DNA from 3 places in the Pseudomonas sp. CGJS7 genome. Region 3 is predicted to be linked to each of the others. Evidence: riboswitches for the same ligand, from Rfam matches in the RefSeq annotation. Region 3 holds a riboswitch; each other region holds the start of a gene.
What was found. Region 3 has a riboswitch for cobalamin ahead of btuB (TonB-dependent vitamin B12 receptor). Riboswitches for the same ligand answer to the same signal wherever they lie in the genome.
Positions count from the first base shown of each region.

Region 1: linked by a shared signal. The riboswitch ahead of V7787_RS24940 (CoA-acylating methylmalonate-semialdehyde dehydrogenase) and the one ahead of btuB (TonB-dependent vitamin B12 receptor) in region 3 are both predicted to bind cobalamin.
Region 2: linked by a shared signal. The riboswitch ahead of cobO (cob(I)yrinic acid a,c-diamide adenosyltransferase) and the one ahead of btuB (TonB-dependent vitamin B12 receptor) in region 3 are both predicted to bind cobalamin.

Region 1 covers NZ_JBAMDI010000045.1:12,016-21,681, forward strand. The annotation lists gene V7787_RS24935 (TonB-dependent siderophore receptor) at 1-1,634, opposite strand, end outside; cobalamin riboswitch at 2,203-2,407, shown strand; gene V7787_RS24940 (CoA-acylating methylmalonate-semialdehyde dehydrogenase) at 2,549-4,063, shown strand; gene V7787_RS24945 (acyl-CoA dehydrogenase family protein) at 4,099-5,253, shown strand; gene V7787_RS24950 (enoyl-CoA hydratase) at 5,250-6,044, shown strand; gene V7787_RS24955 (enoyl-CoA hydratase/isomerase family protein) at 6,041-7,216, shown strand; gene mmsB (3-hydroxyisobutyrate dehydrogenase) at 7,213-8,103, shown strand; gene V7787_RS24965 (epoxyqueuosine reductase QueH) at 8,100-8,759, shown strand; gene V7787_RS24970 (hypothetical protein) at 8,809-9,036, shown strand; gene V7787_RS24975 (alpha/beta hydrolase) at 9,146-9,666, shown strand, end outside.
Region 2 covers NZ_JBAMDI010000007.1:138,727-148,392, reverse strand. The annotation lists gene V7787_RS07085 (DUF2066 domain-containing protein) at 1-1,047, shown strand, start outside; gene V7787_RS07080 (AI-2E family transporter) at 1,060-2,133, shown strand; gene hda (DnaA regulatory inactivator Hda) at 2,373-3,080, shown strand; gene V7787_RS07070 (C40 family peptidase) at 3,208-3,846, shown strand; gene V7787_RS07065 (C40 family peptidase) at 3,987-4,520, shown strand; cobalamin riboswitch at 4,643-4,863, shown strand; gene cobO (cob(I)yrinic acid a,c-diamide adenosyltransferase) at 4,984-5,595, shown strand; gene V7787_RS07055 (cobyrinate a,c-diamide synthase) at 5,592-6,887, shown strand; gene bluB (5,6-dimethylbenzimidazole synthase) at 6,884-7,534, shown strand; gene cbiB (adenosylcobinamide-phosphate synthase CbiB) at 7,531-8,439, shown strand; gene cobD (threonine-phosphate decarboxylase CobD) at 8,432-9,424, shown strand; gene V7787_RS07035 (cobyric acid synthase) at 9,421-9,666, shown strand, end outside.
Region 3 covers NZ_JBAMDI010000027.1:12,688-22,353, forward strand. The annotation lists gene V7787_RS17795 (hypothetical protein) at 1-496, shown strand, start outside; gene V7787_RS17800 (hypothetical protein) at 555-1,496, shown strand; gene V7787_RS17805 (hypothetical protein) at 1,514-2,410, shown strand; gene btuB (TonB-dependent vitamin B12 receptor) at 2,662-4,545, opposite strand; cobalamin riboswitch at 4,678-4,927, opposite strand; gene V7787_RS17815 (TfoX/Sxy family protein) at 5,195-5,644, opposite strand; gene V7787_RS17820 (GAF domain-containing protein) at 5,641-6,123, opposite strand; gene bioD (dethiobiotin synthase) at 6,242-6,931, shown strand; gene V7787_RS17830 (phasin family protein) at 7,153-7,563, opposite strand; gene queD (6-carboxytetrahydropterin synthase QueD) at 7,965-8,327, opposite strand; tRNA gene V7787_RS17840 (tRNA-Met) at 8,492-8,568, opposite strand; partial or broken gene V7787_RS17845 (RNA pyrophosphohydrolase) at 8,693-9,151, shown strand; gene V7787_RS17850 ((2Fe-2S)-binding protein) at 9,439-9,642, shown strand.

The sequences.
Region 1 (9,666 bases), on a different contig from region 3:
GCGAACGAAGCGTTGAGCCGGCCGTCCAGGTACTCGGCCTTGGCGCCGATCTCGTAGTTCTTGCCGATCATCGGTTCGATCATGCGGTCGTTGCGATCGTATTGCTCCTGCGGGAGGAATACGTCGGCGTAGCTGGCGTACAGCGAGTAGGTCGAATTCAGGTCGTAGACGAGGCCGGCGTACGGGGTGATTTCGTCGTCGACGCGGTAGCCGTCGCTGATGCCGCTGAAGGCGCCGGTAGCGCGGTCGAAATTGCGCGTCCAGGTCTTCCAATTGCTGACCCGCGCACCCAGCAGCAGTTTCAGCGGATCGGCGAGGTTGAGCCGCACGGCGAGATAGCCGCCGCCTTGATCGGTATGCACCGCATTGTCGCGATGGCCGGTGCGGTAGGCGGTGTAACGCGGCGCTTGGCCGCGCCAGGTCCACAGGTTGTAGGCATCGAGCACCACTTCCTCGCCGCGCAGCGGCCGCGTCGCCGGATCGAAGTCGGTGCCGAGCGTGGTGCGCGTGCGCGAGAAGCTGTTGTAGCCGAACACCAGTTGATGCTCCCGTCCGAACAGGCGGAACGGGCCTTCGGCGAACGCGTCGAAGGTGTTCTGTTTGTCGGCCGACCACGAGATCACCGCACTGTCGGTGTAGGGGCCGCCGCCGTCGCGGTCCGGGTAATCCCACGGCATCATGAAATACAGCTGGCCGCCTTGCATGTCGATGGTGTTGTGGGTGGCGATCGCGCTGAGATGCCAGCCGTTGGCGAAGCTGTGGTCGAGCCCGGCGAAATAGGTGCGCTCCTCCAGCGGCCACGCGCTCGATTTGGCCGCGGTGCTGAACGAGCGCGGCGGATTGATCCGGCTGCCGTCGCTGTACCAGTACGAGACGTTGTTGGTGTTGATCACGCCGCCCTGATCGGTGCTGGTGGTTTCCAGGCCGATCCGCAGCAGGGTGTTGTCGCTCAAGTCGGCTTCCAGCGTGCCGTAGAGGGTTTTTTTCTCGGTGCTGTAGTAGTCGATGAACGACTCGCGATCGGTGTAAGCGGCGGCGACGCGGCCGCGCACGCGGCCGTCGGCGAGCAGCGGGCCAGACACGTCGCCTTCGATCCGGTAATTGTTCCAGCGGCCCACGCTTGCGTTGACGTAGGCCTCATGGCGGCGGGTCGCGCGCTTGCGGATCATGTTGACCGTGGCCGAAGGTTCGCCGGTGCCGGTCATCAGGCCATTGGCGCCGCGGACCAGTTCGACCCGTTCGTAGGCCACCGAATCGCCGCCGACGTCGGGACGGCGGCCGCCGGGGAATTGCTGCACGCCGTCGACCTGGATGTTGTTCACGTCCAGGCCGCGCGCCATAAAACTCGGGCGTTCCAGGCTGGAGAGATTGTTGACGAAGATGCCGGTGGTGTTCTGCAACACGTCGGCGATGGTGACGTAGCCGAAGTCTTCGATTTGCTGGCGGGTGATCACGGTGACCGACTGCGGGGTCTCGCGTTGCGTCAGCACCATGCGCGTGGCCGAGACCGTGGCCGGCGCCGCGTACGAGTCCAGCGATTCGGCGGTGACTTGGACCTGCTGCAGGTTCTTGACCTGGTCCGCATCGGCGGCGTCTTCGGCCTGCGCGCTGGTGGCGCCGAGCGAAAGCAGCAAGGTAAGGGCCGAAAACAGAGTGCGACGCGCAGGCGTAACCAAACGCCGCGGGTGCGCGGCAGTGCGGGAGGAGGGCATGGGGGCGCAGGCGATTTGCAAAGGAAGATGGGAATCATTATCGTTTGATGCGGTCGTCACACGCAATATGCATGCAGCGACAATTCGCGGTGTCGGCGATTCGATGCGCCCGAACGCGATCGGCATGCGGGGTAACGATTCAATCGTTGCGATGCGTTGCGAACCGGCCGACTGCGCGCTGTCGAGTCAGTGGGTCAGTCGGCAAGTCTTTGTATCGATCGCGCGATCGCATTCGGATCCACGTCGACGATCGCGTCCGATTCTCCGCTGCCAGCCGCACCGATCGAGCGGTGATATGTGTGACAAACAGCATCACGCCGCAGCGGCTTCGCATCGCCAACAACGCGATTCACGGTTGCGCACCGCATGCGCATCGTGGCACCGCGCGCGCCATGCGCCCGCGCATGCGGCGCCGATTCCGCCGAACTGAATGCGCGCCGCCGCGCTGCCGCTTGTCCGCGACCATCGCCAAGCACTACACTCCGCCCGCCACAGGTGCCTTGCCGTCGGTCCATACCGGCGAGCAGGGTGAAACGGGAAGCCGGTGCGGACCTAACCGTCCTATTCCGGCGCTGCCCCCGCAACGGTAGGCGAGAACACCCGACGTAAACCACTGCGCTCGCGCGGGAAGGAGTCGGGGTGATGCCACGGCATCGCTCGCAAGCCCGGAGACCGGCCCGTGGCGGACATCGGGAGATGTCCTTCTCGGGTGTTGCGGCGGGCAACCGGACGAGCTGATGCGATGCGGCGTCCGTTCGCCTTCGTGTCGTCTTGTCTGATCTCTCCGCGGCATCCGCTTTCGCGGGTGTGCGATACGGAGACCGACCATGAACGAGATGCATCGCGTTGCGACCGACGTCGCGACGGTCAAGCTTTTGATCGACGGCGAGTTCGTCGAATCCACCACCACGCAATGGCGCGAAGTCGTCAATCCGGCGACCCAGGCGGTGCTGGCGCGCGTGCCGATGGCAACTGCCGATGAGGTCAACGCCGCGGTCGAGTCCGCCGCGCGCGCCTTCAAGACCTGGCGCAAGACCCCGATCGGCGCGCGCGCGCGGATCTTCCTCAAGTATCAGCAGTTGATCCGCGAGCACATGAGCGAGCTCGCCGCGATCCTCACCGCCGAGCAGGGCAAGACCTTGCCCGATGCCGAAGGCGATGTGTTCCGCGGCCTGGAAGTGGTCGAGCACGCCGCGGCGATCGGCAACCTGCAGTTGGGCGAGTTGGCCAACAACGTCGCCGGCGGCGTCGACACCTACACGCTGCTGCAGCCGCTGGGCGTGTGCGCCGGCATCACCCCGTTCAATTTCCCGGCGATGATCCCGCTGTGGATGTTCCCGATGGCCATCGCCACCGGCAACACCTTCGTGCTCAAGCCGTCCGAACAAGACCCGCTGGTGACCATGCGTCTGGTCGAGCTGGCGTTGCAGGCCGGCGTGCCCAAGGGCGTGCTCAACGTCGTGCACGGCGGCGAAGACGTGGTCAATGCGATCTGCGATCACCCCACCATTCAGGCGGTGTCCTTCGTCGGCTCGACCAAGGTCGGCACCCACGTCTACCAGCGCGCAACGCTGGCCGGCAAGCGCGTGCAATGCATGATGGGCGCGAAGAACCACGCCGTGGTATTGCCCGACGCGAACAAGGAACAAACCCTCAACGCGATGGCCGGCGCCGCGTTCGGCGCGGCCGGACAGCGCTGCATGGCCGCGTCCACCGCGGTGTTGGTGGGCGAGGCGCGCGGCTGGATTCCCGAGTTGGTGGCCAAGGCGCGCACGCTCAAGGTCAACGCCGGCACCGAGCCGGGCACCGACGTCGGGCCGGTGATTTCCTGCGCCGCGCGCGAACGCGTCGAAGCGCTGATCGCCTCGGGCGTGGAGCAGGGCGCGGTGCTGGAACTCGACGGCCGCAAGCCGGACGTGCCCGGTTACGCGCAGGGCAACTTCATCGGGCCGACGATCTTCTCCGCGGTCGAACCCGGCATGCGCATCTACCAGGAAGAAATCTTCGGGCCGGTGCTGGTGATTCTCGGCGTGGACACGCTGGAACAGGCGATCGCGCTGATCAACGCCAACCCCAACGGCAACGGCACCGCGATCTTCACCCAATCCGGCGCGGCCGCGCGCAAGTTCCAGGAAGACATCGACGTGGGCCAGGTCGGCATCAACGTGCCGATTCCGGTGCCGGTGCCGCTGTTCTCGTTCACCGGTTCGCGCGCGTCCAAGCTCGGTGACCTGGGTCCATACGGCAAGCAGGCGGTGATGTTCTACACCCAGACCAAGACCGTCACCGCGCGTTGGTTCGACGATGAAACCTCGGGCCAGGGCGTCAACACCACGATCAGCCTGAAGTGATGGCCGCCGTCATGGACTGGCAGGTCGCGGCGGCGTTGCCGACCGGGCTGAGCGAAGAACAGGCGGCGTTCCGCGAGGCCGCGCGCGATTTCGCCTTGGCGCAGTTGGCGCCGCACGCGGCGCATTGGGACGCCAACAGCGTGTTTCCGCGCGAGGCGATCGCGCAGGCGGGCGAATTGGGTTTCTGCGGGTTGTACGTCGACGAAGCGGCGGGCGGTTCCGGGCTGACCCGCCTGGATGCGGCGATCGTGTTCGAAGAACTCGCGGCGGTCGATCCGTCCACCGCGGCGTTCATCAGCATCCACAACATGGCCACCTGGATGCTCACCGCGCACGCCAACGACGCGGTGCGCGCCGAGTGGGGGCGGGAGTTGGCCAGCGGCCGGCGCCTGGCGTCGTACTGCCTGACCGAACCCGGCGCGGGCTCGGACGCGGCATCGCTGCGCACCCGCGCGGTGCGCGACGGCGATCATTACGTGCTCAACGGCGCCAAGGCGTTCATCTCCGGCGCCGGCTCCACCGACATGCTGGTGGTGATGGCGCGCACCGGCGGCGATGGCGCACGCGGCATCAGCGCGTTCGCGGTGCCGGCCGACAGCGCCGGCATCGGTTATGGGCGCAAGGAAGAGAAGATGGGCTGGAACAGCCAGCCCACCCGCGGCATCGCGTTCGAAGACGTGCGGGTGCCGGCGCAGAACCTGCTGGGACGCGAAGGCGACGGCTTCAAGATCGCGATGAAAGGTCTGGACGGCGGCCGCCTCAACATCGCCAGTTGCTCGCTAGGTGCGGCCCAGGGCGCGTTGGACGCGGCCCGGCGCTACATGGGCGAGCGCCGCCAGTTCGGCAAGAAGCTCGCCGAGTTCCAGGCCTTGCAGTTCAAGCTCGCCGACATGGCCACGCAGTTGATCGCCTCGCGCCAGATGGTCCACACCGCCGCGCGCAAGGTCGACAGCGCCAGCGCCGACGCCACGGTGTGGTGTGCGATGGCCAAGCGTCTGGCCACCGACGCGGGCTTCTGGATCTGCAACGAGGCGCTGCAGATCCACGGCGGTTACGGCTATATCCGCGAATACCCGATCGAACGCCTGCTGCGGGACTGCCGGGTCCATCAGATCCTGGAAGGCACCAACGAAATCATGCGCGTGATCATCGCGCGCCACCTGCTGAACACCGACGAGGAATTGCGATGAGTCTTGCCGATAAGGCCTACACCGGGCTGAAGCTGGAGATCGACGGCCACACCGCCGTGGTCACCCTGAGCAATCCGCCGGCCAACACCTGGACCCGCGACAGTCTGGCCGCGTTGCGCGATCTGGTCCGCGATCTGGACGGCGAGCGCGAGGTGTATGCGCTGGTGATCGTCGGCGAAGGCGAAAAGTTCTTCTCCGCTGGCGCCGACCTCAAGCAGTTCGCCAGCGGCGACAAGGCGCTGGCGCGCGAGGCGGCGCGCCGCTTCGGCGAGGCGTTCGAAGCGCTGAGCGCGTTCCGCGGCGTGTCGATCGCGGCGATCAACGGCTATGCGATGGGCGGCGGCCTGGAATGCGCGCTGGCCTGCGATCTGCGGATCATCGAGGAACAGGCGCAAGTGGCGCTGCCGGAAGCGACCGTCGGGTTGTTGCCGTGTGCCGGCGGCACCCAGAACCTGCCGCGTCTGGTCGGCGAAGGCTGGGCCAAGCGGATGATGCTGCTCGGCGAGCGGGTGGATGCGGCGACCGCGCTGCGCATCGGCCTGGTCGAAGAAGTGGTCGGCAAGGGCGAGTCCAAGGCGCGCGCCCTGGCCTGGGCCAAGCAGGCCGAGAAGCAGAGCCCGATCAGCGTGGCCTCGTGCAAGGCCTTGATCCAGGCCACCCGCACCCAATCGCACGCGACCGCGTTGGTGCGCGAGCGCGAGGCGTTCGTGGACTTGTTCGACAGCGCCGATCAGGTCGAAGGCGTGGCGGCGTTCCTGGAAAAGCGCGCGGCGCAATGGAAGAACGCATGAACGCCTCCCTGCAGGAAATCGCGACGTCGGCGCCGGTGTTGTTCGAGGAACGCGCGGTCGCCAACGGCCGCAAGCTCGGCATCGCCACGCTCAACGCGCCGGCGACCTTGAACGGTTTGTCGCTGGAGATGGCGACGCTGCTGGACGCGCAGTTGGCGTCGTGGGCCGGCGACGCCTCGGTGGCGCTGGTGGTGCTGCAAGGCGAGGGCGAGAAAGCCTTCTGCGCGGGCGGCGATCTGCACGGCCTGTACCGCGGCATGAGCCAGTACCGCGCGGCCGGCGGCGGCGACATCCGCAACAACGCCCAGGCGAGCGAGTTCTTCGCTACCGAGTACCGCCTGGACTATCGCATCCACACCTATCCCAAGCCGCTGCTGTGCTGGGGCCACGGCATCGTGATGGGAGGCGGCATCGGTTTGATGGCCGGCGCCAGTCATCGCGTGGTCAGCGAGCGCTCGCGGCTGGCGTTTCCCGAAATCACCGTCGGCCTGTACCCGGACGTCGGCGGCAGCTTCCTGCTCAATCGGGTGCCGCGCCGCGCCGGGTTGTTCCTGGCCCTGACCGGCGCGCCGTTGAACGCCGGCGATGCGATCTACGCCGGGCTGGCCGATCACTACGTGCCCGAAGCGCAACGCGGCGCGGTGTACGCCGATCTGGTCACCGCGGCCTGGTCGGGCGATGCTGCGCGCGATCGCGATCTGCTGAGCGGATTGCTGCGCGCGCGCGGCGAAGCCGCGCCGGCCGGTCCGCTGCAGCAGCACGCGAGGCTGGTCGAAACGCTGTGCAACGCGGAGGATTTGCCGACGGTGGTCTCGCGCATCGACGCGCTCGAAACCGACGATGCATGGCTGCAAACCGCGCGCAAGACCCTGGCCGCGGGTGCGCCCGGTTCGGCGCGCCTGGGTTATGAACTGCAGCGCCGCGCCGCCACGTTGTCGCTGGCCGATACCTTCCGCCTTGAGTATCTGGTGTCGCTGCAATGCGCGGCGCACGGCGATTTCGCCGAGGGCATCCGCGCCTTGTTGATCGACAAAGACCGCAACCCGCGATGGAATCCGGCCGCCTTGGCCGATGCCGACGCGGCTTGGGCCGACGCATTCTTCATCGCGCCGTGGGCCGACGATGCTCACCCGCTGTCCGCTCTGGAAGCTTCCACGGAGAATCGAGCATGAGCCGCATCGCGTTCGTCGGACTGGGCAACATGGGCGGGCCGATGGCGGCCAATCTGCTCAAGGCGGGGCATTCGTTGCGGGTGTTCGACCTGTCCGCCGCCGCGGTGCAGGCCGCGGTCGCGGCCGGCGCGGTCGCCGCGGACAGCGCCGCTGCCGCGGTGGCCGATGCCGAAGTGGTGATTTCGATGCTGCCGGCCAGCCGCCACGTCGAGGGTTTGTACCTGGGCGAGAACGGTCTGCTGCGCGCTATCGCGCCCGGCGCGCTGGTCATCGACTGCAGCACCATCGCCCCGGCCTCGGCGCAGAAAGTCGCGCAAGCCGCCGCCGCCGCCGGCATCGACATGATCGACGCGCCGGTGTCCGGCGGCACCGCCGGCGCGGCCGCGGGAACGCTGACCTTCATCGTCGGCGGCGAAGCCGCGGCGCTGGAACGCGCGCGCCCGGCCTTGCAGGCGATGGGCAAGAACATCTTCCACGTCGGCGCCAGCGGCGCCGGGCAGGTGGCCAAGCTGTGCAACAACATGGCCCTGGGCGTGATCATGGCGGTCACCGGCGAAGCGTTGGCGTTGGGCGTCGCCCACGGCCTGGACGCGAAGGTGTTGTCGCAGATGATGGCGGTCAGCACCAGCCGCAGCTGGGCCACCGAAGTCTGCAATCCCTGGCCGGGCGTGCTCGACAACGCGCCGGCCTCGCGCGGCTACAGCGGCGGTTTCGGCAACGATCTGATGCTCAAGGATCTGGGCCTGGCCGCCGAAGCGGCGATGGGCGTGGGCGCATCGATCCCGCTCGGCGAACTGGCGCGCAATCTGTATGCGATGAACAGCCGCGCCGGCCACGGCGGCCTGGATTTCTCCAGTGTGATCAAGCTGGTCGCCAAGGACGCATGAGCGCGCCGCGCAAACCGCTGACCGCGCCGGGGCAGGGCGGCAAGCTGCTGCTGCACTCGTGCTGCGCGCCGTGTTCGGGCGAGTTGATGGAGGCCTTCGTGGCCTCCGGCATCGAGTACTCGGTGTTTTTCTACAACCCCAACATCCACCCGGTGAAGGAATACGAACTGCGCAAGGACGAAAACATCCGTTTCGCGCGCAAGCACGGCGTGCCCTTCATCGATGCCGATTACGACACCGACAACTGGTTCGCCCGCGCCAAGGGCATGGAAAACGAACCCGAACGCGGCATCCGCTGCACCATGTGCTTCGACATGCGTTTCGAACGCACCGCGCTGTATGCGCACGAGCACGGGTTCGAGTGGATGACCAGTTCGCTGGGGATTTCGCGCTGGAAGAACATGGCGCAGATCAACGACAGCGGCCACCGTGCGGTCGCGCCGTATGCCGGGCTGGGTTACTGGGATTTCAACTGGCGCAAGGACGGCGGCAGCGCGCGCATGGTCGAAATCAGCAAGCGCGAGCGCTTCTACCAGCAGGAGTACTGCGGCTGCGTGTACTCGCTGCGCGATACCAACCGCCATCGCAAAGCGCAAGGGCGCGAGCGGATCAAGCTCGGGGTGATGTATTACGGCGACGAGCCGGAAGCCGACTGAGCGCGGCAGAGCGCCAGTGGAAGCCATCGCGACAAGGAAAGCGGCGTCTATGAGCAAACCGACGTTCTACGTCGAGGTCGTGCACGCGGGTCGCGAGCAGGACCATCACGATTATTGGGTGCTCGGCCGCCGCGCCAGCCGCTCGGGCGAGCCGCTCAGCGTCGAGGCGATGAGCTTCGTCGAAGCGGTCCGCGCCAGCAATCGCAGAGAGGCGATGGTGCTGGTGCGGCGCAAATACCCGGGGCATGCCTTGGCCGGGAAGGTCGACCGGGCCTGAGCCGATACCGGGCGCCGCCGGCCGCTTGCTATCATCCGCAGGCGATATCCATCGCACGCCTCGAGCCGCCGCCAGGGGACGCCAGGTCTTCTACCCGGGCTCTTGAGTCATGCCTATTTCCGAATCGGCGGCGTTTCGCCGCGGTCTGCGCAGGTCGTTCCTGTTCGGCCTTGTCGTTTGTCTGTGCATGTGGTCGTCGGTCTCGGCACAGCCGCGCGATCCGCGCCAGACCATCGGCGCCACCGTCGCCGACGCGCCGTCGACGGCTTATCGTTTCGAGCGCTTCGTTGTCGATGACGGCAGCGGCGAGCGTTGTTGGCGGGTGACACTGGGCATCCCGAAACGGTCCGCGCCGCGCGCCGGATTCGCCGCGTTGTACATGCTCGACGGCAATGCCGCGCTGATGGAATTCGACCCTGGCCTGCTCGGCGAACTGGCCGGCGCCGCGCATCCACCGGCGCTGGTATTCGTCGGCTACGACAACGAACTGCGCATCGATTCGGCGGCGCGGACGCGCGACTACACGCCCAGCGCGGTGATCGAGGGCGGCGAGCGGCGCGGCGGCGGCGCCGAGGCCTTCGCCGACGCGTTGCTGAGCCGAATCCAGCCGGAAGTCCGCCGCCGCGCGCG
Region 2 (9,666 bases), on a different contig from region 3:
GCAGCCGGTTGCCTGGCCCTGATCTCGGCCACTGCCCTGGCTGAAAATGTCTCCGGCCTTTATCAGGTGCGCGAGCCGGTCACCGGGCCGGGCGCCGAAGCCCGTACCGCGGCCACAGTCAAAGCCCTGGACACGTTGGTGCAGCGTCTGACCGGTGACCCTAAGGCCGTGCAGAGCCCTGCATTGGCCGAGCTGCGCAAGGACCCACAGCAAATCATCAACCAGGTGGGCAGCGAAGCCGGCCCGCCCGAGTCGGTAGTGGTCGAGTTCGACCCAGGTAGCACCGAGCGGGCCTTGCGCAAGGCTGGCCTGGCACTGTGGGGCAGTAACCGGCCCTCGATACTGGGGTGGTGGTTGAACGACACGGTCGAGGGCAGCAACCTGGTCGGTGATGGCCAGGCCAGTGCCCAACCCCTGCGCCGCGCCGCCCAGCACCGGGGTCTGCCGTTGCGCTTGCCGCTGGCCGACTTGCAGGAGCAGCTGGTCGCCAATGCCAAGCAGATCGAAGGCAACGATCCGGCGCCACTGCGCGAAGCTTCCGAGCGCTACGGCGCCGATGCCTTGCTGGCGGTACACGCCCAGGAAGCCGACGGCAAGTGGCAGGGCAAGTGGCAGCTGTGGCTGGGCGACCAGCGTGAGCAGGGCACTGCCGAGGGCGCCGACCAGGCCGCCTTGGCTGACGCGGTGATGATGGCTGTAAGCAGCCGCCTGGCGCCACGCTACGTTACCCGGCCGGGTGCCAGCAGCCAGTTGCAGGTGCAAGTGCAGGGCATGAACCTGCAGCGCTATGCCGAGCTGGCCCGCGTGCTTGAGCCCTATGGCCCACGCTTGCAGGCGGCTGAAGGCACTACCCTGACCTACGGGGTTACGGGCAATCGTGAACAGCTACGTGCCCAGCTTGGCCTGGCCAAGCTGCAGGAAGTGCCGGTCGAGCAGGCACCGGCGGTGCCGGCCATGCCAGTACCGGCAGTGGACGCCGCAGCCGCGCAGCCCGCGCCTGCGCAGCCAGCACCCAAGCCGTTCGACGGCTTGCGTTTTCGCTGGTAAGGGGCGCTTGCCGTGACTGACATGCGTCGCTGGATCTGGCTGGGCGCTGCACTGCTGATCGCTGTGCTGCTTTATAGCCTGCACAATATTCTTACGCCGTTCCTGGTCGGCATCATGCTGGCCTACCTGGCCGACCCGCTGGTCGATCGTCTCGAGCGCCTGGGGCTTTCGCGTACCTGGGGTGTGGTGGTGGTGTTCGGCCTGTTCACCCTGTTGCTGTTGGCGTTGTTGCTGGTGCTTGTGCCGATGCTGGCCAAGCAGTTGGTGCGCCTGTACGAATTGGCGCCGCAGATGCTCGACTGGCTGGAGCATGTCGCACTGCCGTGGGTACAGAGCCGCCTTGGCCTGGCCGATGGTTTCTGGAAATTCGACAAGATCAAGGCCGCCATCGGCGCGCACATGGGGCAGACCACCGATATCGTCGGCATGCTGCTGTCCCAGGCCACTGCCTCAAGCCTGGCGTTGGTGGCCTGGTTGGCCAACATGGTGCTGATCCCGGTAGTGGGCTTCTATCTGCTGCGCGATTGGGACTTGATGATGGGCAAGCTGCGCGGCCTGTTGCCGCGCCAGCGCGAGCCGCAGGTGATGGGCCTGGCAGGTGAATGCCATGAAGTGCTGGGGGCATTCGTGCGCGGGCAACTGATGGTGATGCTGGCCCTGGGCGTCATCTATTCAGCCGGCCTGATGCTGGTGGGGCTCGAACTCGGTCTGCTGATCGGCATGCTTGCAGGCCTTGCGGCCATCGTGCCGTACATGGGCTTCATCATTGGCATTGGTGCCGCGCTGGTGGCCGGCCTGTTCCAGTTCGGTGGCGACCTGTACCCGATGCTGGGCATCGTTGCGGTGTTCATGGTCGGGCAGGCGCTGGAGGGTATGGTGCTGACCCCTCTGCTGGTGGGCGATCGCATCGGCCTGCACCCGGTTGCGGTGATCTTTGCCATCCTCGCCGGGGGTGAACTGTTCGGCTTCACCGGTGTGCTGCTGGCGCTGCCGGTGGCGGCGGTGATCATGGTGCTGCTGCGGCATGTGCATGCCCTGTACAAGGAATCGGATATGTACGCTGGGAACATCGACCCGGAGCTTTGAACACCCTGTGTTTCGTCTTGAGCTGTTTCGCGCCCGCGAAATTGAGCGTCGCCTCGCGGCGCCCGATCTCGCGGGCGCTGAGCACGGTTTGTCCTGCATCCGCCGCTCGCTTGTGCTGCGCAACTTGTTGATTTTGCTTGCCCTATCTGCAGTCGAGATTGTGCGCCCCGCGTTGCGGGTATAGACTTTGCAGATTGTTCACCAAAGGCCCCCAGCGGTCCCGTCGACCGCCCGCGAGCATGAAACCACCGATCCAGTTGCCCCTGGGTGTGCGCCTGCGCGATGACGCCACCTTCATCAACTACTATCCGGGCGCCAATGCTGCGGCATTGGGTTACGTCGAGCGGCTATGCGAAGCCGACGCCGGCTGGACCGAGAGCCTTATCTACCTGTGGGGCAAGCAGGGTGTTGGCCGTTCCCACCTGCTGCAGGCCGCCACCCATCGCTTCCAGCAACGTGGCGAGCCCGCTGTCTACCTGCCGCTGGCGCAGTTGCTCGACCGTGGCGTGGAACTGCTCGACTACCTGGCCCAGTACGAACTGGTGTGCATCGACGATCTGCATGTGATCGCCGGCAAGGCGGATTGGGAAGAGGCCATGTTCCACTTGTTCAACCGCCTGCGCGACAGCGGCCGACGCTTGCTGCTGGCTGCCTCGGCATCACCGCGTGAGCTGCCGATCAAGCTGCCGGACCTGAAGTCGCGATTGACCCTGGCCCTGGTGTTCCAGATGCGCGGCCTGTCCGACGAAGACAAGCTGCGCGCCTTGCAGCTGCGAGCTTCGCGCCGTGGCCTGCACCTGACCGACGAAGTCGGCCATTTCATCCTCACCCGTGGCGCGCGGAGCATGAGCGCGTTGTTCGACTTGCTCGAGCGCCTCGATCAGGCGTCGCTGCAGGCACAACGCAAGCTCACCATTCCGTTTCTCAAGGAAACCCTCGGCTGGTAACCCCCTGAAAACCCTGGGCCAGAGCGGTAAAACAAAAAAGTCACATCTTTTTCGATAAAATTTGCAAATGGCCATGATAGAGGGCATAGTTTCACCCTTCTAAAGGATTACAGACACGGTCGTGCCCATGCTGAAGCGCTTCGCACCCCTCGTGCCACTCGCACTCGTGACCCTGCTTTTTGGCTGCGCGGCCCAAGGCCCGGTATCTCAGCCCCAGGATCACACCCCGATCACTGCACAATCGGCTATCAAGGCCAAGGCCTCTTCCTCGTCGGTATTCGGCGAGCCGGAAGAGCTGGCCACCGAAGATGACCTGGCGTCTTTCTCCGGCGGCAAGCCTTACCAATTGCCGGTTCTGGCTGACAGCATTCTCGAGCGCGGCATGTCCTTGATCGGCACCCGCTACCGCTTTGGTGGTACCTCGGAAAAGTCCGGCTTCGACTGCAGTGGCTTCATCGGTTACCTGTTCCGCGAAGAGGCGGGCATGACGCTGCCGCGCTCCACGCGTGAAATGATCAACGTTGATGCGCCGAAAGTGGCCCGCAACAAGCTCAAGCCAGGTGACTTGCTGTTCTTCAGCACCAATGGCCGCGGCCGGGTAAGCCATGCCGGCATCTACCTGGGTGACAACCAGTTCATCCACTCCAGCAGCCGTCGCAGTGGCGGTGTGCGCATCGACAGCCTCGGTGATCGCTACTGGAGCAAGACCTTCATTGAAGCCAAGCGCGCCTTGGCCATGGCGCCGACCAACATCGCGCGCAACTGATATCAAAATGATGTACCCTGCCGCGGCGGTGATGCTTTGAAAAAAAGCTCGCCGCCGTGCGCATTTACAGAAAGCGTCTAATCTAAACTCTCAACTCTTTTCGGCTGCAGCGCAGCGGTCTCAGACAGGATGTTCTGGCCATGGTAAAGATGGCGCGCTTCGCATTTCTCTCCTTGGCAGCCTTGCTGGCTGCATGCTCCAGCCGTGCGCCTGCGCCGGCCCCTGTGGTACAGCCGCAGGTTACCTATAGCCAGCCCAGTCCTTCACCGATTGCCGATGACGTGCTGATTCGCGCCATTGGTCTGGTAGGCACGCCCTATCGTTGGGGGGGCAATACCCCGGACTCCGGCTTCGACTGCAGCGGCCTGATCAAGTATGTGTACCGTGATGCTGCTGGCATCAGCCTGCCGCGCTCGACGCGAGAGATGATTGTCATGCGCGCACCGACGGTGGATGTCAGTTCGCTGCAGTCTGGTGACCTGGTGTTCTTCGCCACCAGTGGCGGCTCGCAGGTCAGCCATGCCGGCATCTATGTCGGGGACGGCCGCTTCGTACATGCACCTTCCACCGGTGGCACCGTGCGCCTGGACTACCTGTCAAACAGCTACTGGGCCAAGGCCTACCTGCAGGCCAAGCGGGTGATTCCGCAAGGGCATCTGGCACAGAACCCTTGATATCCATGCCTGTTTAGCGGCCCCCTCGAGCTTGGGGCCGATACCGGCTGCCTGGATTCAAGGTGTTTTGCTCACCCGCCAGACCACCCGCTTCGATTGACGCTCCCGGTGCAACCCTCTAACCTTCGCGGCGTGTTTCAGGTGCCCTGCCAGCCCCGACTGGGCAGGGTGAAACTGGGAAGCCGGTGGGCGCCAGCATGGCGCGATTCCGGCGCTGCCCCCGCAACGGTGGATGAGTAAAAGGCCGCGCAGGGCCACTGGGTGCCAGCATCCGGGAAGGCGCGCAGGCCAGGGCCAAGGCCCACTCACAAGCCCGGAGACCGGCCTGATACTGCCAACGGCATCACGGAGGGTGATGCGCGGTGCACCGTGGCGCCCAGCCATGGCCTCTGCGCGTTCTCCGTTTGCCTGCCTATTACCTGTCGCCGCGCATTGCTGTGGTGCCAGCCAGCGGAGAACCCTGATGAGCGATTCCACCGAACGCGACGAACGCCACCTGGCGCGCATGCAGCGCAAGAAGGCGGTCATCGACGAACGCATCGCCAATTCCCCTAACGAATGTGGCCTGCTGCTGGTGCTGACCGGCAATGGCAAGGGCAAGAGCAGTTCGGCCTTCGGCATGCTCGCGCGCGCCTTGGGCCACGGCATGCAATGCGGTGTGGTGCAGTTCATCAAGGGCCGCAACAGCACCGGCGAGGAGCTGTTCTTCCGTCGCTTCCCCGAACAGGTGCGCTACCACGTGATGGGCGAGGGCTTTACCTGGGAAACCCAGGACCGCCAGCGTGACATCGCCGCTGCGCAAGCCGCCTGGGCGGTGTCGCGCCAGTTGCTGCAGGACCCGGGTGTACAGTTCGTGGTGCTGGACGAGCTCAACATCGCCCTCAAACATGGTTACCTCGACCTGGACCAGGTACTGTCCGACATTCAGGCCCGCCCGCCCATGCAGCATGTGATTGTCACTGGCCGCGCTGCGAAGCCCGAGATGATCGAACTGGCCGACACCGTGACCGAAATGGGCATGCTCAAGCACGCCTTCCAGGCCGGTATCCGCGCACAGAAAGGCGTCGAACTGTGAGTCGATCGCGGCACTGCCCCGCCGTGTTGATCGCGGCGCCGGCCTCTGGCCAGGGCAAGACTACCGTCACTGCTGCGCTGGCCCGCCTGCACCGCAACCTCGGGCGCAAGGTGCGGGTGTTCAAATGCGGGCCCGACTTTCTTGACCCGATGATTCTCGAACGGGCCAGTGGCGCGCCGGTGTATCAGCTGGATCTGTGGATGATCGGTGCCGAGGAAAGCCGTCGTCTGCTGTGGGAAGCTGCTGGCGAGGCTGACCTGATCCTCATCGAAGGGGTGATGGGGCTGTTCGACGGTACCCCGTCAAGCGCCGACCTGGCGCGCCACTTTGGCGTGCCGGTGCTGGCGGTGATCGACGGCACAGCCATGGCCCAGACCTTCGGCGCCCTGGCCCTGGGCCTGGCGCGGTACCAGGCCGATCTGCCGTTCGCCGGCGTGCTGGCCAATCGGGTAGGCAGCCTGCGTCATGCGCAACTGCTCGAAGGCAGCCTGACCGAGGGCTTGCGCTGGTATGGCGGCTTGTCCCGCGAGCGCGGCATCGAGCTGCCCAGCCGCCACCTGGGCCTGGTGCAGGCCAGCGAGCTGAATGACCTGGACACCCGCCTCGACGCTGCCGCCGAAGCGCTGGGCGCCAGTTGCGATGCGGCGTTGCCGCCGCCAGTCAGCTTTGCCGAGCCGGAACCGCAAGCCAGCGTTGCCTCGCTGGCCGGTGTGCGCATTGGCGTGGCGCGGGACGAGGCGTTCGCCTTCATCTATGGCGCTAACCTCGACCTGTTGCGCAACCAAGGTGCCCAGCTGGTGTTCTTCTCGCCGCTGCACGACCACGAACTGCCGGCGGTAGACAGCCTGTATCTGCCGGGTGGTTATCCTGAGCTGCATCACCATGCGCTGGCCGCCAACGCACCGATGTGCGAGGCGATCCGCGCCCACCACGCACAGGGCAAGCCATTGCTGGCCGAGTGCGGCGGCATGCTGTACCTGCTCGATGCCCTGACTGACGTGGCCGGCGAACGTGCCGAACTGCTCGGCCTGCTGCCGGGTGAGGCGACCATGCAGAAGCGCCTGGCTGCCCTGGCGCTGCAGGCGGTGGAACTGCCGGAGGGGACCTTGCGCGGTCACACCTATCACCATTCGCTGACCAGCACTGCGCTGGAACCGATCGCCCGGGGTCTGAGCCCCAACGGCGGGCGTGGCAACGAGGCGGTTTATCGTCTGGGCCGGCTGACGGCCTCTTACGTGCACTTCTATTTCCCTTCCTGCCCGGATGCGGCGGCGGCGCTGTTGCGACCATGAATGATCACGCCTACAGCGACGCCGAGCGCGCCGCCATTTACCGGGTCATCGGCGAGCGCCGCGACATGCGCCATTTTGCGGGTGGCCAGGTGGCGCCCGAACTGCTTGGCCGCTTGCTGGCCGCCGCACATCAGGCGCCCAGTGTCGGGCTAATGCAGCCGTGGCGCTTTATCCGCATCACCCAGCGTGACCTGCGCGGGCGCATCCAGGCCTTGGTGGAGGCGGAGCGGGTACGCACGGCCGAGGCGTTGGGCGAGCGATCCGATGCATTCATGAAGTTGAAGGTGGAGGGCATAAACGATTGTGCCGAGCTGCTGGTGGCGGCCTTGATGGACAACCGCGAGCCACACATCTTCGGCCGCCGCACCCTGCCGGAGATGGACCTGGCCTCGCTGGCCTGTGCCATCCAGAACCTGTGGCTGGCCGCGCGTGGCGAAGGGCTGGGCATGGGCTGGGTGTCGCTGTTCGACCCGCTGGCGCTGGCCGCGCTGTTGGGCATGCCCGCCGGGGCCAAGCCGGTGGCGGTACTGTGCCTTGGGCCGGTCGCCGAGTTCTATCCGGTGCCGATGTTGGTGCAGGAAAGTTGGGCCGAAGAGCGGCCCTTGAGTGAAATGCTTTACGAAAACCAATGGGGAGAGCGTCAATGAGCGTGGCCTTGCTGACCGTGGCCGGGGTGGCCCTGGACGCTTTGCTGGGCGAACCACAGCGCCGCCACCCCTTGGTGGCGTTCGGCAACATGGCCGGCAACCTGGAGCGCCGCCTGAATGCGGGGGGGCGCGGCTGGCGCAGCCACGGCGTGAGCGCGTGGTTTCTGGCGGTGGTGCCGCTGACCCTGGTGGCGCTGGTCCTTTCGTGGCTGCCATATATTGGCTGGCTGGTTGATGTGCTGGCGCTTTACTGCGCGGTGGGGATGCGCAGCCTGGGCGAGCATGTGCTGCCGGTGGCCAATGCCTTGCGCCAGGGCGACCTGGCGGAGGCTCGGCGCCGGGTTGGCTACCTGGTCAGCCGCGAAACGCGCGAACTGGACGAGCCCGCGGTGGCCCGAGCGGCGACCGAGTCGGTGCTGGAGAACGGCAGCGACGCAGTGTTCGCCGCGTTGTTCTGGTTTGTGGTGGCCGGTGCGCCCGGTGTGGTGCTGTACCGCCTGAGCAACACGCTGGATGCCATGTGGGGCTACCGTAACGAACGTTTCGAGCGCTTTGGCTGGTGCGCGGCGCGCATCGACGATGTGCTCAACTATATACCTGCAAGGCTGGTGGCCCTGACTTATGCCCTGTTGGGCAAGACCCGTCTGGCCCTGGCCTGCTGGCGCAAGCAGGGCCCGCTGTGGGACAGCCCCAACGCCGGGCCGGTGATGGCTGCCGGCGCCGGCGCGCTGGGCGTCGAGCTTGGTGGCCCGGCGGTGTACCACGGCGAACTGCATGAGCGGCCGCGTCTGGGCGAGGGGCCAGTGGCCGATGCCGATGCCATCGAGCGCGGCTGGCAGCTGGTGCAGCGCGGCGTGTGGCTGTGGCTGCTGATGATCTGCCTGGGGGCCTATATCAATGCTTGAACATGGTGGCCGCCTGTTACGCGCGGTGCAGCAATACGGTATCCCCCGCGAGCAGTGGCTCGACCTGTCCAGCGGCATTGCGCCCTGGCCATTTCCTGTCCCGCCGATTCCCGTCGACGCCTGGGCCCGCCTGCCGGAAACCGAGGACGGCCTGGAGGACGCCGCGCGCTTGTATTACGGCGCCCGCCAGTTGCTGCCGGTAGCCGGCTCCCAGGCCGCGATACAGGCCTTGCCGCTGCTGCGTACAACCGCCCGGGTTGGCGTGCTGACGCCGTGCTATGCCGAACACCCCTATGCCTGGCAACGGGCGGGGCATCAACTGCTGGCGCTGGATGAAGCGCAAGTCGAGGCTGCGCTCGACGGCCTCGATGTGCTGGTGCTGGTGAACCCCAACAACCCGACCGGCCAGCGGGTGTCGCGCGAACGCCTGCTGGCTTGGCATGCTCGCCTGGCTGCTCGCGGTGGCTGGCTGCTGGTCGACGAAGCATTCATGGACAACACCCCGGCGGACAGCGTGGTGGACTGCGCCGAACGCCCGGGGCTGATCGTGCTGCGCTCGTTTGGCAAGTTCTTCGGCTTGGCCGGCGTGCGCCTGGGCTTCGTTGCCGCCGAACACAGCTTGCTGCTGCGCCTGGCCGAGCTGCTCGGACCCTGGACCGTCAACGGCCCGACCCGGGTGCTGGCCCAGGCCAGCCTGTCTGATGAGACTGCCCAGCGCGCGCAGGCCGAACGCTGTGCTGCTGCCAGCGAGCGGCTTGCGCACGTGTTGCGCAGTGCCGGCCTGGCGCCTAGTGGTGGCTGCGACCTGTTCCAGTACGTGCGTAGCGAGCATGCTGCGCGGCTGCATGAATTTCTCGCCCGGCGCGGCATCCTGGTACGGCTGTTCGAACAGCCAGCGGCAGTGCGCCTGGGGTTGCCTGCCTGCACGGCGGACGAACAGCGCCTGGCCCAGGCCCTGGCGGCTTATCAGAAGGAAACGGCATGACCACCCTCATGGTGCAAGGCACCACCTCCGACGCAGGCAAGAGCACACTGGTGACCGCGTTGTGCCGCTGGCTGTTGCGCCAGGGCGTCGCTGTGGTGCCCTTCAAGCCACAGAACATGGCGCTGAACAGCGCGGTGACGGCTGATGGCGGTGAAATCGGCCGGGCCCAGGCGGTGCAGGCCCAGGCCTGCCGGCTACAACCGCACACCGACATGAACCCGGTGCTGCTCAAGCCCAACAGC
Region 3 (9,666 bases):
GCTGCAGGCGCGCGGTTACGCCACGCCCGAGCCCAAGACCACGCTGACCTTGACCGCCAACTCCGGGCCCAAGACCTGGCGTCTGCGCGGGGCCAAGCCGGCGCCGGCCAATCGCGGCGTGACTTATCAGATCGTGCAGCGGCGCAAGGGCGTGGCCGCGGCGGACCCGGCCACCGCGCCGGTCGAGATCGACGTGCCCGAGCTGTTGATCCACGACAGCTTCGAGGACGCGCTGCAGCTGGAGTTCATTCCGGTGTTCGACCCGGCGATGGTCAAGCGCGTCTACATCGACGTGAAGTACGAGGACGGCAGCTACAAGCGCAGCGAGCGTCTGGAGATGGCCGGCAGCCAGACCGAGCCGATGAAGTTGCGGATCGCCTTGAAGAACGGCGACAAGCGCAAGTACCGCCGCCGCTTCACCTTCGTCGGCATGCAAGGGCAGTTCGACCAGCGCGCGTGGGTGGACGAAACCGAAGAACTGGTGGCGGTGCTGTAAGCCGATGAACGCCGCCACCGCCCGCGATGGATCGCCACAGCGCAGAACAGGCCAGCCGATGAGCCCGCACGCCGACCTTGCAGCCCGAATGCACGACATGCGCCACGGCGCGGCCGATCTGGCCGCGCCGGTCGCCGCCACCTTGCAACGCCTGCGCGCGGTCCTGCCCGCGCAGGCCGACGCCGCGCAAACCATGCTCGGCCGGGTGCTGGCGCCGCTGCACGGCTCGTGTTGGCCGGAGGTCGCATGGAGTTTCAGCCGCCTGACCAACACCGGTTTGCCGGTGGAGTTCGCCTGGACTTCGCGCGAAGCCGCGGTGCGCTGGACCGCCGAAGTGGCCGCGCCGGAAGTCGCCGAGCACGAGCGTTTGGCGCAGGCCGCGCAAGCCCTGGATTGGCGCGGCGATCTGAGCGAATGGTTCGCCCATCAACGCCAAGGCCGGTTGAAATTCGGCGCCTGGGCATCGGCGCGGCATGGCGACGGATTGGCCAGCAAGTTGTATGTCGATCTGCCGGAAGGGCGCTTGCCGGAGCGTTGGCGGCAGGCGCACCCGGCGCTGGATTCGGCGTTGATGTTCTGGCGCATGTGTGGGGTCAATCCCGACGGCAGCGTGGAGTGCTACGCGCGCGCCAACGAGTTGGATTTGAACGGCCTGCGCGGCTTGGCGCGCGCCACCCTCGGCGATGCCGAGCCGATGTCGCGGCGCTTGATGCAGGTGTTGCCGGCGGACGATCTGCCGCGTCCTTCCGGCATCAGTCTGGCGCTGTCGGCCGACGGCCAGGTGCGCGCATTGACCTGGTTCACCTTCGCCAAGGCGATCTTCCGCGACGACGCGCAAGTGAGCGCGCGCCTGCGCGGGCTGGGCGAGGGCGCGTCGGCGCAGGTGTACGAGGCATTGGCGAGCGGACCGGACGATGGGCGCTGGCGTCACGGCATGGTCGGCGTCGGCGCGGACATCGCCGGCAATGCCTGGGTGCAATGCGGCGTGCGGCCGACATGAGCGGCAGGGCGCAGCGGATGCGCCGTGTCGATCCGAGTGCGGCCGGCGGTGCTTGCCGTGGCGCTCGTATCGACTTGGCTTGCGCGAACGATGCCATCGCCGAGACAAGACCGCGCGTCGATGCAGGTCGCGCGTACCTGCTCGAAAGCCAGGTGAGCCAGGGTGGCGCCCGCCACCGCGACCGCAACGGTTTCGTCACCGCGCTGGCGGTGCGCACATTGCGCCAACGCGGACTGGCGGTGCCGGGCGCGATGCTCGATGCCTTGCAGACCTGCCGCTCCGCGCGAGGCGGTTTCCGCTTCTGGCCCGAAGACGCGCGACCCGATTGGGCGCCGGACTTGCCCGACGACGTCGACGACACCGCGATCATGGCCTTGGAACTGCTGCGTGCCGGCCGCATCGACCTGGCCGACGCGCGCCGCACCGCTTGCATGACCATCGCGCGCCGGCGCATCGCGCGTCTGCCGATGCTGCATCCGCCGTGGCTGCGGATCGGCACCTTCGCCACCTGGAGCCGCGAAGGCGCGCTGTTCGATCTGGTCGATTGCACCGCCACCGCCAATGTTCTGGCCTTTCTCGCCTCGATCGATCTGTCGCACCTGCCCGGCGTCGCCGAAGCTACGGCGATGCTCGATGCGGCCCTGCGTTGGGCCGGTGACGACGAACTGCGTGCGAGCAGCCTGTCGCCGTTCTATCCCGAACCGGCGGAGTTCGTGCTGGCGTTGGAACACGCGGCGCAATGCGGCGCGCAGGGATTGGCCGAGTTGCACGCGCGGGTCGCGTCGACGGCTTGGGGCGCGGATGCGCAAAGCCGCGTCGCGAACCCGGAGCATCGCTTGTGTTCCAGTCCCTACGGCGTGGCGGTTTGGCGTTCGCCGGAACTGGCGCGGTTGCGTGCGTGGGCTTGGCGGTAAGGGCTGGTGGTCGAACGCGGCGGTGGCGTGACTTGCGCGATCGTTGTCGATTCGCGGTCGCAGCTCGCGCAGCTCCTACAGGGCTGCGGGCAAAATCACGAAATAGGCACATGGCCTACCTGTAGGAGCGGCGCGAGCCGCGACCGCGCCAATGAAGCTACCGCGCCGGTGCGATCGCAGTTCCTGCACAACGATCTTCGAAAAAAAAGCCCGGCCTAAGCCGGGCTTTTGCTTGAACGCTCGCCGCCGAATCAGGGCTTGGGCGCGTAACGCAAGGTCACGAACCACTCGCGGCCGGGCTGGTTGTAGTACGACACGGTTTCGTACTCGCGGTCGAACACATTGGCCACCCGCGCCTGCAGGCTCAGCGCATCGGTAAAGGCGTATTCGGCGCGCAGATCCAGGGTGCCGTAGCCGCCGACGCGGACGCTGTTGGCGACATCGTCGTAACGCGAGCCGTAGCCGACCGCGGTGGCGCCGACGCGGAACTTGCCGAAGGCGCGGTCCAGGTCGATGCGGGCGCTGTGCTTGGCGCGGCGCGGCAGGTCGTTGCCGCGGGCGAAGCCGACGCGGTTCTCGGTGTCCAGCCAGCTCGCGCTCGCCGCCAGGGTCCACTCGGCGAAGGTGGTGTCGATACCGATCTCGGCGCCGCGCATGCGCGCGCGTTCGATGTTGTTGGGCAGGTTGATCGCCGAGTCGAAGGTGATCAGCTCATCCACGCGGGTGTCGAAACCGTCGATGCGCGCATTGAAGTTGTCGCCGCGGTAGGCCAGGCCGATTTCCCAGGTCTTGGATTCTTCCGGCTTGAGCTGGGCGTTGCCGAAGAACGGGTAGTACAGCTCGTTGAAGGTCGGCGCCTTGAACGCGGTGCCGTAACCCACGGTGACGCGCCAGTTCTCGGCGAAGTTCAGGCCCCACGCGGCGCCGCCGGTGGTGTGGCCGCCGAACTGCTCGTTGTCGTCGCGGCGCACGCTGGCTTCGAACGACTGGTTGCCGAAGCGGCCCTGGTACTGGACGAAACCGGCCTTGTTGTCGCGTTCGATTTCGTCGTAAGTGGTGTTGCTGTCGACGCGGTCGCGCAGCCAATCGAAGCCGGCGGTCAACACGTGGCCTTCGAAGAGGTTGAAATCGGCCTGCAAGGTCGCGCTATCGCGATCGGTATCGAAGAAGCCGATGCGCTGCTTCGGAGAAATCCCGGCCGGCCCGACGGCCGTGCCCTTGAGGTCGTAGTTCTGCGAGGAGTCCACATTGCGGCCGGCGCTCAGCTGCACATGCACCGCCTCCGACGGACGCCAATCGAGCTTGCCGCCGATCACTTGCTGGACCGTTTCGGAGTAGTTGCCGAAGTCGCCGTCGTAGGAGTTCTGGCCTTCCGCGCGCAGCGCCTGACCTTCGATGCTCCACTGCTCGTTGAACTCGACGCCGCCGCGCAGCGACAGCGCGTGGCTTTCGTAGCCGTCGCGATCGGGCTCGGTGGTGAAGCAGCCGGCGAACACCGGGAAACCGGCGCCGCGGCAAGCGTTGATGCCCTGGGTCTTGCGGAAGCTGTAGTCGGCGCCGAACCAGTTGCCGCCGCTGCGGCCGCCGAAGCCGCTGCCGAACTCGACCGTGCCGTTGCTGCCGCCGCCGGCGTGCACGCGCGGGGCGAAGCCCTGCTGCTCGCGACGGGTGAACACCTGGATCACGCCGCCGATGGCGTCGGCGCCGTACAGGCTCGAACGCGGGCCGCGCACGATTTCGATCCGGTCGATCAGTTCCAGCGGCAGATCCTGCAGCGCGGCCAGACCCGAGGTCGGCGAACCGATGCGGATGCCGTCGACCAGCACCAGCACGTGGTCGGATTCGCTGCCGCGCAGGAACAGCGTGGTCAACTTGCCCTGGCCGCCCTGGTTGGCCAGGGTGATGCCGGCGCGGCCGCGCAGCAGGTCGTTGAGATCGCGCGCCTGGCTGCGCTCGATGTCGGCGCGGTCCAGCACTTCGACCGGGGTCAGCAGATCGTTGACGCTGACCGCGGTGCGGTTGGCGGTGACCACGACCTGATCCAGGTCGGTGGGCGCGCCGGCGGGCGCGGCGACGGCGGTGGCCGGCAGCGCGAGCGCGCAGGCGATGGCGAGGGACAGGTTCAGGCAACGCATGTGGGGACTCCAGCGCACGCGCGATCCAGCGCGCGACGAAAACGGCTAATGGGCGGCGGCGGGGAAGGGACGTGCGGGCAGGCAAGGCAGCGCGCGAAGGCGCTGTAGCCGCCGCAATGCCCTCCGCATCGCAACCTGTGGCGCGTCGAGGCCGGTCTCCGGACTCGCAAGCGGAACGGCGCGGGCCGATTCCCGGGCGCGGCGCCTTCCCGTGACTGAGCACAGTGGCGGTGGCCGCGACCTGACTTGCTTACCGTTGCGGGGGCAGTGCCGGAATGGGCGGGGCGGGTCGGAGTGTCCGACCGGACCTTGGCGCGTCACCGGCTTCCCGTTTCAACCCCGGCGGCTGGGCCGTGGGGTCACCTCGAAGCGGGGCGCAGTGTACGCGATGTGGGGGCGGGGCGCCTGGCGGCCTTCACCCCAACCCACGCCCCGGCCCGAACGCATAGCGTTCGGGCGTTCGGTGTCGCGCGAGCCAATGGCTCGTAAGCGCGACCCCTCACCCCACAAGCGGGAGAGGGGCTTAGAGCGCAGGGGCGAGGGATCGAGCCCTTTTCCCGCTTGCGGCGCCCGAAGGGTGTGCAAGGCTGAGAAGGTGCCCCGAAAGGGCGGATGAGGGCCGGCGGACTCGCAGCGCAGCCCCACTACTTCAATCGTTGCGATCATCGTCGCTGTGCTCGTCGCGCCCATCGTCGTCCGACGGACCATCGCCTTCATCGCCACGATCCTCGTCGTCGCGACCGAACCCGCCACCGAACCCACCCGGCTCATCGAACCGCTCTTCCTGCGCATGCACCGTAGTGCGCACCGGCGCGGCCGCCGGCTTGTTGCGCGGCGCCGGCAACAGCGCGGTGGCGGCGTCGGCGGCCAGGATCAGCTCCTGCCGGCGCTCATCGCTGATCTCCTGCCAGTGGCAGTCCAGCAGCGCGCCTTCGATCGCGTAGAGCAGGTTCAAGGTCGGCTTGAAGCCGGCGCGCTTGACCCGCATGAACGCCTCGACCGTGCCGACCGCGGCGATGTCCTCGTGCGTGCGCAGCCCGACCTGGCGCAGCCAGGCCGCGCTCTTGGGGCCGATGTTGCGCATCTTCGGCGCGCTCATGCCAGCGACTCCACATACACCCGCGCCAGCGCTTCCAGCCCGGCCTGATCGTCGGCGTCGAAACGCGACGGCACCGGGCTGTCCAGATCGAACACGCCGAGCAACTGGCCGTCGCGCAGCAACGGCACCACCACTTCCGAACGCGATGCCGCGTCGCAGGCGATGTGGCCGGGGAACTCGTGCACGTCGGCCACGCGCTGGGTCTGGCGGCTGCTCGCCGCCGCGCCGCACACGCCCTTGTCCAGCGGAATGCGCACGCAGGCCGGCAGGCCCTGGAACGGACCGACCACCAGTTCGCGGCCGTCGTAGAAATAAAAACCGACCCAGTTGAGCTCGGGCAGGGACTGATTGACCAGCGCCGACAGGTTGGCGGCGTTGGCGATGCGGTCGCTCTCACCGTCCAGCAGCGCGCGCGCTTGCTCGACCAATTGGGCGTACTGCTCGGACTTACCGCCCGAAAGTGTGGAGGCTGTAAACATCTTCGGAGTGTAGCAGCGGCGCTCGCCGCGACTACCATGGCCGGTCGGCGGCGCCGAAAAGCGCGAGGTCAGTCACACGCGCCGCCGGTTCCCGCCGCCCTCTCAGCGAATCCTGCCTATGTCCCCGTCTCAACCGCTCCCGCGCGGCCTGTTCGTCACCGGCACCGACACCGGTATCGGCAAATCCATCGCCAGCGCCTGCCTGCTGCACGCCTTGCGCGCCGGCGGCACGCGCGCGGTGGGGATGAAGCCGGTCGCCAGCGGTTGCCAGGCCAGCGATGAGGGCTGGCGCAACGAGGACGCGTTGCTGTTGCAGGCGGCCAGTTCGCCGACGCCGCGCTACCAGGACGTCAATCCCTACGCCTTGCCGCAACCGTTGGCGCCGGAAATCGCCGCGGCCGAAGCCGGCGTGGAGATCTCGCTCGACATCATCGTGCAAGCGCACGCGCGCCTGGCCGCGCTGGCCGAAACGGTGGTGGTCGAAGGCGTCGGCGGTTGGGCCGCGCCGATCAGCGCGGGGCTGGATCAGATCGATCTGGTCCGCGCGCTGCGCTTGCCGGTGGTGTTGGTGGTCGGCTTGCGCCTGGGCGCGATCAATCACGCCCGGCTAAGCGTGCGCGCGATCCAGGCCGACGGCGCCGAGTTGGTCGGTTGGATCGCCAACGGCATCGATCCGCACATGGAGCGCAGCGATGAGAACTTCGAGATTCTGCGCAAGCGTTTGCCGGTGCCGTGCTGGGGGCGTTTGCCGTATGCGGAGCAACCGGATCCGGCGGCGTTGGCGGCCAGAGTCAAGCCTGTTTTCTGAAGGGACGTCTGGCGCTAAGAGCGGCCCGCGCCCTAGCCCTCTCCCGCCAAGCAGGAGAGGGGACTGCCTGACTCCCTCTCCCGCTTGCAGGAGAGGGTTGGGGTGAGGGCAAGGCCGCCGCTCTAGTCCCAACAATAGCCCAAGAAAAAACCCGACAGCTCGCGCTGCCGGGTTCTTAATCGCATCAGACCGCCGGGAGAGAGTCGGCGGGCGGCGAATACTTACTTGGCGGCCGGAGCGGCAGCCTTGGTCGCGGCCTTGGTGGCCTTCTCGACGTTGGCCTGAGTGGCCTTGGCAGCGCTTTCGATCTGCGACTTGGCCAGCTCGGCGATGGCTTCGTTGGCCTTCAAGGTGCGGCCGAACGCTTCCTGACCGGTGCTGACGGCGCGCTCGATGTTCTCGCGAGCGATCTGCACGCCCTTCGGCCACAGGGTCTTGAACGCATCGGCGTCGCGGGCTTCAGCGGCTTCGCCGAAGAAAGCGAAGGTCGCGTTGACGCGGTCTTCGATCGCGGCGATCTGCAGACCGAACACGGCCTCGGCGTTGTCGAGGGCCAGACGGTTGACCTGAGCGGCCGTGTCCGCGAACTGGCGCGTAGCGGCGGCGAACTGTTCGTTGAATTGCTGGTACATGGCTTAGCTCCTGGAGAGGTTCAGACGGAGAACGACTGAATTGTGCGATGCAGCATAGGCGGCCTTTTGTTGCGATGCAACATCGGGCCGACCAGCGGTCGTGAACGGTTCAGAAAACCTGCCTATTCAGCTAGTTGCGGGCGAAGCGGCGCATTGGGCAAAGCGCGGCCGGGGCCGCGTTTGCGCGGCGCGGACGGCCGCTTGGGCCGAGCGTGGCGGCCGGATGTGTCGGAACCAAGGCGGGCGAATGACCGCGCGCCGATTGCGGCCGGCGTGCGCGTTATCGCTGTGCGGCTTTCGCGAAAACGGGCGCGGGCGGGCCAGACGCGGACGCGGCGCCGACGATCGCAACGGCTTCGCTGGAACGGCGCCGGGCGGATCGCCGGTGCCCGGCGCAGCGATCAGCCGCGGTAACGGCAACCCGCGGTGCAGGTCTCGTGCACCACGATCTCGCTCAGCAGCGGCAGCACCGGCTTGAGCTGATCCCAGATCCACACCGCCAGCCGTTCGCTGGTCGGGTTGTCGAGACCTTCGATGTCGTTGAGATAGTGGTGATCGAGCCGGTCGTAGATCGGCTGGAACGCCTTTTTGACGTCGGCGTAGTCCATCACCCAGCCGCTGTGTTCGCCCAACTCGCCGCGCAGGTGCACTTCGATCCGGAACGAATGGCCGTGCAAACGCGCGCACTTGTGGCCTTCGGGCACGTTGGGCAAACGGTGCGCGGCTTCCAGGGTGAAGATCTTGAAGATGTCGACGGAGGTCATGGCGGCGGCCGATGGAGCGATGCGGGCGCTGGCCGGCGGACGGTCGGCGCGTGGGAGCGGAGACGTTGCCTGCGGCCAGGGCGCGCGAAGCGAGCGTGCGACGAAGGCCGGATACGAAAAAGCCCGCTGCGCTGGCGGGCCCGGTGGTGCTGCGCTGATGCGAATGGTGGCTATGGGTGGACTCGAACCACCGACCCCAGCATTATGAGTGCTGTGCTCTAACCGGCTGAGCTACATAGCCACGGGGAACCGCGAATTCTTCATGTCGCGGGCCCGCTTGTCAATCCTTCCGGTCCGCTTTGCCCGACTTGTCGTCTGCGCCACCCCGTGGCAGAGTCGGAGACAGTGAATTTGGAGTCCGCATCGTGATCGATCCGGACGGCTATAGGCCCAATGTAGGCATCGTCCTGATGCACCCGGATGGGCGCCTGTTCTGGGCGCGCCGCGTGCATCGCGACGGCTGGCAGTTCCCGCAAGGCGGGATGAACACCGATGAGACGCCGCTCGAGGCGATGTACCGCGAGCTGCGCGAGGAAACCGGCCTGCTGCCGCAGCATGTCGAGGTGTTGGGCGCGACCCCGGGTTGGTTGCGCTACCGCTTGCCGCCGCGGGCGGTGCGCCGCAACGACCGTCTGGTCTGCATCGGCCAGAAACAAGTGTGGTTCCTGCTGCGGCTGACCGGGCAGGAGTCCGATCTGCGCCTGGACCTGACCGACAAGCCTGAGTTCGATCACTGGCGCTGGGTCGATTTCTGGTACCCGGTCGAGCACGTGGTGATCTTCAAGCGCGGCGTCTACGCCAGCGCGCTGCGCCATCTGGCGCCGTTCGCCCGACACGTAGCCGGCTCGCAGGCGGTGCCCACGCCTGGCCCGGACACCCGCCAGCGCGACCCGCAACTGGCCGCGCACGCCCATCAGCGGCCGCGCGCACGCTCATGCGGGCCGGGCGGCCCCGTCCGCGGCGGCGGCTCCGAGTCCGGCGGCTGAGGCGGGGCAGGCGGGGGGCGTTCAGGCTCCCGGCAGCTATTCGCTCCCGGTTAATTGACAATCATTCGCATCCGTGGCGGAATGGGTTCCGCAGCCAGCCGGCTGCATGCCCGAAGACCCGCACCGTGTACGTCTGCATCTGCAACGGAGTCACCGACCGCGATATCCGCCAGGCCGCCGAGGCCGGTTGCCGCAGCGTGCCCGAGCTGACCATGCGTACCGGCGCCGGCGCCAATTGCGGCAGTTGCCTGGAGTTGGCCGGCTCGCTGCTGGATCAGGCCCGCAACGTGCGCGATCTGCCGTTGGCGGTGATGCAGCAAGCCGCCTGACCCGGCCCGCGGCAGCTTGCCGCG